Regions from separate parts of the Methylobacterium sp. Leaf361 genome, predicted to be linked through region 2. Evidence: riboswitches for the same ligand, from Rfam matches in the RefSeq annotation. Region 2 holds a riboswitch; the other holds the start of a gene.

Region 1 (4,411 bases), on a different contig from region 2:
CGTCCAGTGCATCTTCCAGGATCGGGATACGCGGATGTTCTGCGCGGCCGCGTCGGGCGCCTACGGGCCACCCGGCCGAAGGCGCCTGCGGCTTGATGCGACGGCACGGCAGGCGCTGGCGGCGCTCGGATACGTCCAGGCGGACCCGGCGGAGAACTTCGCGCGCCTGGTGGAGCTGGGATCGCCGCCCGACACGGGCATCGCCGCGGATCTGATGCTCGCGGCGCTGCACGATGCCTACGGCGCCCGCCCGGGCGACATTCTCGATATCGAGGCCCCGCACGGCGGAACGCCGGGGCGGGGCTGCGGCGCGCCCGAATCCTGAGCGGACCGGGCGCGCCGCCATCTCACTCGGCGGCGTCGACGTAGAGCTTGCCGCCCTCGGCCAGGAATTCCTGCGACTTCGCCCGCATGCCGGCCTCGGCCTCGGCCTTCGACATCGCGGGCGCCGCGCCCACGACCTCGCCGGCCTCCTCCATCGCCAGCACCTCGGCGCGCAGGTCCTGCGTGATCTTCATCGAGCAGAATTTCGGCCCGCACATCGAGCAGAAATGCGCGACCTTGTGGGCGTCCTTCGGCAGGGTCTCGTCGTGGAAGCGCCGGGCGGTATCCGGATCGAGGCCCAGGTTGAACTGGTCCTCCCAGCGGAAGTCGAACCGGGCGCGGCTGAGCGCGTCGTCCCGGAGCTGCGCGGCGGGATGCCCCTTGGCGAGGTCTGCGGCGTGGGCGGCGATCTTGTAGGTGATGACGCCGGTCTTCACGTCGTCCCGGTCCGGCAGGCCGAGATGCTCCTTCGGGGTGACGTAGCAGAGCATCGCGGTGCCGAACCAGCCGATCATGGCGGCGCCGATGCCCGAGGTGATGTGATCGTAGCCGGGGGCGATGTCGGTGGTCAGCGGGCCGAGAGTGTAGAACGGCGCCTCGCCGCACTCCTTCAGCTGCTTCTCCATGTTGACCTTGATCTTGTGCATCGGCACATGGCCGGGGCCCTCGATCATCACCTGGCAGCCCTTGTCCCAGGCGACCTTGGTCAGCTCGCCCAGCGTCTCAAGCTCGCCGAACTGGGCGGCGTCGTTGGCGTCGGCGATCGAGCCCGGGCGCAGGCCGTCGCCCAGAGAGAACGAGACGTCGTAGGCCCGCATGATGTCGCAGATCTCGTCGAACCGCTCGTAGAGGAACGATTCCCGGTGCCCGGCGAGGCACCAGCGGGCCATGATCGAGCCGCCGCGCGAGACGATGCCGGTGACGCGCCGCGCGGTCAGCGGCACGTGGGCGAGGCGCACGCCGGCATGGATGGTGAAGTAGTCGATGCCCTGCTCGGCCTGCTCGATCAGCGTGTCCTTGAAGACCTCCCAGTCGAGCTTGAGCGGGTCGCCGCCGACCTTCTCCAGCGCCTGGTAGATCGGCACCGTGCCGATCGGGACCGGGCTGTTGCGGATGATCCACGAGCGGATGTTGTGGATGTTGCGGCCGGTGGACAGGTCCATGACCGTGTCGGCGCCCCAGCGGATCGACCAGACGAGCTTCTCGACCTCGTCGGCGGCCGAGGAGGTCACGGCGGAGTTGCCGATGTTGGCGTTGATCTTGACCAGGAAGTTCCGGCCGATCGCCATCGGCTCCAGCTCGGTGTGGTTGATGTTGGCCGGGATGATCGCCCGGCCGCGGGCGATCTCGTCGCGCACGAATTCCGGGGTGATGAAGGGCGGGACCGAGGCCCCGAAGCTCTGGCCGTCCGCGAGCGCGGCCTCGGCGCCCGCGAGCATGGCCTCGCGGCAGACGTTCTCGCGATGGGCGACGTAGATCATCTCCTCGGTGATGATCCCCGCGCGGGCGAACTCGTACTGGGTCACCATCTGGCCCGGGGCCGCCTTGCGGATGGTCCGCTCGGCGGGGCAGGGGGCCACGAGCTTGTCGCCCGCGAATCCGTTATCCTCGGGCTTCACCGCGCGCGGCGCGACGGCCGTGTAACCGCGGGCCGCGACCCAAGGCTCGCGCACGCCGGGAAGGCCGGCGTTGAGGTCGATACGGGCATCGGTCTCGGTATAGGGGCCCGACGGGTCGTAGACCCGCACCGGCTCCTCCTTCGGATCGGAGAGGACGATCTCGCGATAGGGAACGCGGATGTCCGGCCGCCCGGCCGGGTTCGCGTACGCCTTGCGCGATCCGCTGACCGGACCCGTGGTCACGGTCTCGGGGCTGCCTTTCACGTCCTTCGGGAGAACGGGTGCGTTCATCGTGGGCCTCTCCTCGTGCTGGAGCGGTCCGGTCCACGCGATGGCCGAGATGAGATGAGGTCGCGCGAGATGCGACCGCAGGTTCCCGTCCCTCCGCCGGTATGAGCCGGATCAGGTTCAAGGGTCAGGGCAGCGTGCCCAATCTCAGCCCTCTTCAGGGCCCCCCTCGGAACGGTTCCAGACTCGGGCCCGCGGACGGCTTTGTCAATGCTGACCGGCCGCCCTAGAAAACACATCCCCGAAACCGTTCGTCCGAACGCACGCGTTCTCCCCCGCCGCAATCTCACCGCAATGCGCCTCATCGCCGGCCTCCTGCTCGCCGCGCTCCTCCTCTGCGGGCTGGCCTGCGCCGCGCTCGCGCTCGGGCAGCGCCGGTTCCTCTATCCGGGCGCCTTCGGGCCGCAGAACCCGTGGACGATCCCGCCGGGCCTCGCGACGATCACGGTCGCGACCCCCGACGGCGAGACCCTGCACGGCCTGTGGCGGCCTCCGCGGCCGGGCTGCGGCGTCGTCGTGAGCTTCCACGGCAACGGGTCCCGCCCCGAGCCGCACGCGGCCCGCTTCGCCGCGGAGCCCTGGCGGGCGCGCGGCTGGGGCGTGCTCACTGTGGCCTATCGCGGCTATCCCGGCTCCACCGGCAGCCCCAGCGAGGACGGGCTGATCCGCGACGGGCTGGCGGCCGTCGAGGCCGCGCGGGCGCGGGCGCCCGACGCGCCTATCCTCCTCCACGGACACTCCCTCGGGGCCGCCGTGGCCGTGGCCGTCGCCGAACGGGTGCCGACGATCGGCCTGTACCTGGAGGCGCCGTTCGACTCGATGACCCACACCGTGCGGCTGCATGTCCCGCTAGCCCCGATCTGGCTCCTGCGCGACACGTACCGCTCGGACCTGCGCATCCGCGACGGGTCGGCGCCCGTGCTGATCGTGCAGGGCCGCGACGACACGGTGGTGCCGGCCAAGCTGGCGCGGAACCTCGCTGAGGCGGCCGGCCCGCGGGCGCGGATCGACGTGATCCCGGGGGACCACGTCTCCATCCTGGGGAGCCGGGATCGCGAGGCCGAGGCGCTGTTCGGACAGGGCGTCGGTCCGGCCTGCCCGCAGCCGGTGGACCAGCAGGGGTAGGAGAGGGAGGCTCGCGTGGTCGGACGGCGCTCGCAGCGCTGGAGCGCCGAGGATCCGGACGCGCCGGGCGTCCCGGGCCCGCCGGACCCGGTCTGCCCCCTCTGCGAGCGCCCGATCCCGCGCCGCGCCCGCTCCAGCCTCCATCACCTCACGCCGAAGCTGAAGGGCGGGACCCATCGCGGCACGGTCCGGCTTCACCAGATCTGCCACTCGGCGATCCACGCCCGCTACAGCGAGGCGGAGATCGCCAAGCGCCTCGCCGACGTCGAGGCCCTGCGCGCCGATCCGGAGATCGCGCGCTTCCTCGTTTGGGTCCGCGGCAAGCCCGACGATTTCCACGCCGCCACGCGCATGACCCGCGAGCGGAAGTCGGCGCGCCGCAAGATCTGACACCTGCCCGGCCGGCGTTTACCGGGCGTTCGTCACATCCGCAGGTGGCCGCCGCCCCGTTCCTTGCCGTCAACCCGAACCGGTCCAGGATCGCCCCGATCGCGAGGGTTCGGACGATGGCCGGGGTCGGGGATACGGGGGATCGGCTCGCCTGGGTCGATATCGCCAAGGGGATCTGCATCCTCCTGGTCGTCATGATGCATTCGGTCATCGGCACCGGCGAGGCCATGGGCGGCGAGGGCTTCCTCCACCCGGTCGTCGCCTTCGCGAAGCCGTTCCGCATCCCGGACTTCTTCCTGCTCTCCGGCCTGTTCGTGGGACGGGTGATCGACCGCGACTGGCGCCTGTTCTCCGACCGCCGGGTCGTCCACTTCGCCTATTTCTACCTGCTCTGGCTGGTGATCCAGTCGGTCGCCAAGTACGGCAAGATCGTCGGCGATGCCGGTCCCGCGGCCTTCGCGGCGCATCTCGCCCACGCACTGATCGAGCCCTATTCCAGCCTCTGGTTCATCTACCTGCTGGCGGTGTTCTCGGTGGTCACCAAGGCCCTGCGCCGCGTGCCCGGCGGCGTGCTCCTCGCCGGCGCCGCCCTGCTGCAGATCGCCGACATCCGCAGCGAGTCGACCCTGATCGAGGAGTTCTGCGCCCGCTACGTCTACTTCGTC
Region 2 (4,411 bases):
GCGCCCGCCGCCGTCGAGGACCGCCTGGACGGTCTCGACGAGGGGCCGCGGATGCCCGTGCCGGTCCGTCACCGCGAGCAGCGGCGACGGCAGCGCCCTCACGAGCCGACGAGGCCGAGCTGCGGGCTCGACGGCTCGGCCCGGCCGCGGCGGGGGATTCGCCCGGCGCGGTGCGCGTCGCGCCCGGCCTCCACGGCCCGGCCCATGGCGCGGGCCATCCGCACCGGATCGTCGGCCTTGGCGATCGCGGTGTTGATCAGGCAGGCGGAGGCGCCGAGTTCCATGGCGATTACCGCGTCCGAGGCGGTGCCGATCCCGGCATCGACCACCACCGGCACTGTCGCCCGGCGGCAGATCAGCTCCAGGTTGGCCGGGTTGGCCACCCCCATGCCGGAGCCGATCAGCGAGCCCATGGGCATCACGGCGGCGCAGCCGAGATCCTCCAGGCGCTGGCACACGATCGGGTCGTCGTTGCAGTAGGGCAGCACGACGAAGCCGTCATCCACGAGATGGCGGCAGGCCTCGATCAGCTCCATCACGTCCGGGTAGAGCGTCTCCCGGTCGCCGATCACCTCGACCTTGATCCAGTTGGTGTCGAGCGCCTCGCGGGCGAGCTCGGCGGTCATGATCGCGTCCCGGGCCGTCTCGCAGCCGGCGGTATTCGGCAGGAAGCGCTTGCCCTTCAGGATCTTGACCGTGTCCGAGCCGTGGCCCTGGAGCGAGACCCGGCGGATCGAGGCGGTGACCACGTCGGCGCCGCTCGCCGCGACGGCGTCGCGCATGATCGCCTGCGTCGGGTAGCCGGCGGTGCCGATGAACAGCCGGGACGACAGCCTCACCCCGGCGATGGTCAGGCTGTCATCCCCGCCCTCGGGGCGCGGCGGCAAGTGACTCTGGTCCATGCTCAACCTCCCTGCATGGCGCGGACGATCTCGACCCGGTCGCCCTCCGCGACCGGTGTCTCGCCCCAGTCCCGGCGGCGCAGAACGCGGCCGTTCAGCGCGATGGCGACGCCCTGCGGGCTCTCGATGCCGCTCTCCTCCGCCTCCAGGCGGAACAGGGCGTCCACCGTCTCGACCGCGCACTCGCGCGGCTCACCGTTGACGAGGAGTTTCATGCCGAGGCCCTCAGCGCTTCCGGCTGGCCGAAGCGCGCGCGGGTGAAGGGACGCGCCACCTCCGGCAGCGCGCCGCGCAGCACCAGCGCGGCGATCGCGTCGGCGGTGACCGGGGCGAGCAGGTAGCCGTTGCGGTGATGCCCGGTGGCGGCGACGAGGCCAGGGGCGATCGCGTCGAGGATCGGTGCGTCGTCGTCCGAGGTCGGTCGGTAGCCGCTCCACACAGCCTCCACCTCCATCTCCTCGATGCCGGGCAGCACCCGGCGGGCGCCCTCCAGCAGGGCGTAGAGCCCGCCCGCGGTGACGCCGGGACGGAAGCCGCAATCCTCCACGGTCGCGCCCACGACGAGCTGGCCGTCGCTCTTCGGGGCCATGTGGACCTGCTCGGTCCAGACCATCCACGCCAGGGTACCGGTCCGGGCGGTGGTGCGCAGGGCCAGGGACTGGCCCTTCAGCGGGCGGACCGGAAGGGCGAGCGCGTCGGGCAGCAGGCCGCCCTCCCCGCTCCAGGCGCCGGAGGCGAGGACGACGGTCTCGGCCGCGACGACGCGGTCGCCGGCGCGGATCCCGGTCACGCGGCCGCCCGACCAGTCCAGGGCGGTGACGGGGGTCCGCTCAACCAGGATCGCGCCGGCGCGGCGGCAGGCCTCGGTAAGGGCGTCCATGACCAGACGGGGATCGACCTGATGGTCGAGCGGGCAGTGGATCCCGGCGGTGACGGAGGGGCGCAGGCCCGGCTCCAGGCGCCGGACCTCGCTGCCCGGCAGCCACGTGGCCTCGAGCCCCGAGCGGCGCTGAAGGTCGAAGCGGAAGCGCAGGCGCTCGACCTCGTCGCGGCCGACCGCCAGCACCAGGGTGCCGTCGGCGCGGTAGTCGATCGCCCGGCCGGACGCGGCCTCCAGGGCGTCGCGGAACGCGGGCCAGAGCCGCAGCGAGTCCAGGGCGAGCGGCAGCAGCGGATCGGAGCCCGGCTCGTGCTCGGCGGCGGGGGCCAGCATGCCGGTGGCCGCGAGGCTCGCGCCCGCCCCGATCGTGTCCCGCTCCAGCACCGTCACGGCGCGGCCGGCCCGGGCGAGGCGCCACGCGATCGACAGCCCGATCAGCCCGCCGCCGACCACGGCGACGTCCGTTCGCGCCGGAAGGGTCGCCGGCGCGACGCTGCCGTCCGGGTTGCGGCGGCGGCCGATCGGTGAGGCGGGTCGGTCGAGGGGCACAATCATCTCCGCGGATTGCCGTCGCGGAGATCGGGCCGTGCGCTTCGGTGAGAAGCTGTGGCCTGCCTTTCAGGCGGCCGCGGTCCAATCCCTACGCCGGTATGAGCCGGATCAGGTTCGAAGGATTTCCGCGCCGCAGGTCCTGACGGACGTGCCAGCGGTTTCTCAGCCCCTTGCCGGGGATCTCCCTGGAACAGACGCAGATGTGGCTCCCCGGCCGCTGCCGGTCAACCCCGCGCCGCGAGCATCCAGTCGTTCCCGCGACAATCCGCGGATCCCGGTGACGATCTGGACACCAAGCGGAGCGGAATCGGCGCGCGCGCCGCGGCGGCGACCGCGATCGCGCACCATCCCTTCACCGGTCTGGCATCTCATCACCGGGATTCCGGAACGTCTCCGGTCGCCGGCACTCCACGTCACGGGCGGACTCGCGTGCGCGCAATCCTATTGATCTGCCTGCTCGGCTTCCTCGGTGTCACGGCCGCCTTGAAGCTGCGCGACGGCATGAGGCCGGCGCCGGTGGCCCTCGCCGTCACGCCGCCGCCGGAGCCCGTTCCCGCAGTCGACGCCGCCGGCGTGGCTCTCCAGGCCGGGCGCAACGGCCACTTCTTCGTCAACGCGCTGCTGGACGGCCGCTCGCTGCCGATGATGGTCGATACGGGAGCGAGCGCCTGCGCGTTCTCCGAGGAGGATGCCGCGCGGATCGGGATCCGGGTCACTCCGACCGATTTCACCCGCGTCTGGAACACCGCGAACGGCACAGTCCGCGTGGCGCCGATCCGGATCGCCATCGTGCAGATCGGATCGATCACGGTGCGGGACGTCGATGCGGTCGTGATCCCGCGCGGGCTCCTGTCGACGAGCCTGCTGGGCATGTCGTTCCTCAGGCGTCTGCGCGATTTCGGCATCTCTGGCAGCACGATGACGCTCAGGGGCTGAAGCGGCCGGAGATCGACGCTGATCTGTCTGGCCGAGGCGCGCCTGTGGGGATCCCCCGGGCCTGCACCAGGGGATCGGCTGCGGGCCCAACGCCCGCGCCGATGACCTACGGCGTTCGGGCCTCGTGCCAGCCCGATGGCGGGTGTCTCCTGATCCGCTCGATCAGTCTGTCGGTCGCGGGTATTTGCAGTCATAAGACCGTGAGCCGGAGTATTTATATATAACTGGCCGATTATATGTAGTTTCAGATATTTAATCCAAATTTTGCCGGAAGATATGTTTGTTTTGTCAGCGCATTCCGGCAATGCTAGGAGCGTTCATGACTGCGCATCCGACACGTGAGCGCACGATGGGACGGCTTCGGTATGAAGAATCGCGGATCGAAGATCTGTTTGTCCATGATCGTGAAGGACGAGGCCCACGTTATCCGGCGTTGCCTCGATTCTGTTCGTCCGATCATCGATCATTGGATCGTCGTCGATACCGGCTCGACGGATGGAACCCAGGATGTCGTCCGTGCCGCGCTCGCGGACATACCGGGTGCCCTGGTCGAGCGCCCCTGGGTTGATTTCGCCTTCAACCGGAACGAGGCCTTGAAACTCGCGCGGCGTCACGCGCAGTACGCATTGATCATCGACGCCGACGATGAGCTGATCATCCCGGCGGACTTCACGATGCCGACGCTGCGTGCGCCCGGCTATCGGTTCGAGATCATCGACGCGCACACGCGGTACTGGCGCAACCAGCTGGTCAGCACCCGGGAGAACTGGCGTTACCGGGGCGTCCTGCACGAATTCCTCAGCTGCCCCGGCGTGACAGAGACACCGATCCTCCCCCTCGCGATGCGTCGGGGCGACGACGGTGCCCGCCACCGCGACGCGACGGCGGACGCGCGGGATATCGCCGTCCTCGAGAAGGCGCTGGCGGTCGAGACGGACCCCTTCATGATCGCCCGGTACACGATGTACCTCGGCACCACCTACGACGCCGCCGGCGAGTACCGGAAAGCGCTCGCCTGCTTCCTGAAGCGGGCCGATCTCGGCGGATGGGACGAGGAGGTCTATTTCAACCTGCTGATGGCCGCGGTGAACGCGGAGCGCCTCGACGAGCCGGAGGACAGGGTGCTGCAGCTCTACGAGCG

Evidence for each region. A riboswitch is a leader RNA that binds a small molecule or an ion and turns the genes downstream of it on or off. The one in region 2 is predicted to bind thiamine pyrophosphate.
Region 1: linked by a shared signal. The riboswitch ahead of thiC (phosphomethylpyrimidine synthase ThiC) and the one ahead of thiO (glycine oxidase ThiO) in region 2 are both predicted to bind thiamine pyrophosphate.

The regions. Positions count from the first base shown of each region.
Region 1 is NZ_LMPY01000023.1:5,301-9,711, forward strand. Features, by position in the region: gene ASG32_RS15915 (hypothetical protein) at 1-325, shown strand, start outside; gene thiC (phosphomethylpyrimidine synthase ThiC) at 348-2,234, opposite strand; TPP riboswitch at 2,306-2,411, opposite strand; gene ASG32_RS15925 (alpha/beta hydrolase) at 2,526-3,356, shown strand; gene ASG32_RS15930 (restriction endonuclease) at 3,372-3,746, shown strand; gene ASG32_RS15935 (acyltransferase family protein) at 3,863-4,411, shown strand, end outside.
Region 2 is NZ_LMPY01000002.1:73,299-77,709, reverse strand. Features, by position in the region: gene ASG32_RS02980 (thiamine phosphate synthase) at 1-102, opposite strand, end outside; gene ASG32_RS02975 (thiazole synthase) at 99-902, opposite strand; gene thiS (sulfur carrier protein ThiS) at 905-1,117, opposite strand; gene thiO (glycine oxidase ThiO) at 1,114-2,337, opposite strand; TPP riboswitch at 2,402-2,530, opposite strand; gene ASG32_RS02960 (TIGR02281 family clan AA aspartic protease) at 2,764-3,270, shown strand; gene ASG32_RS02955 (glycosyltransferase) at 3,669-4,411, shown strand, end outside.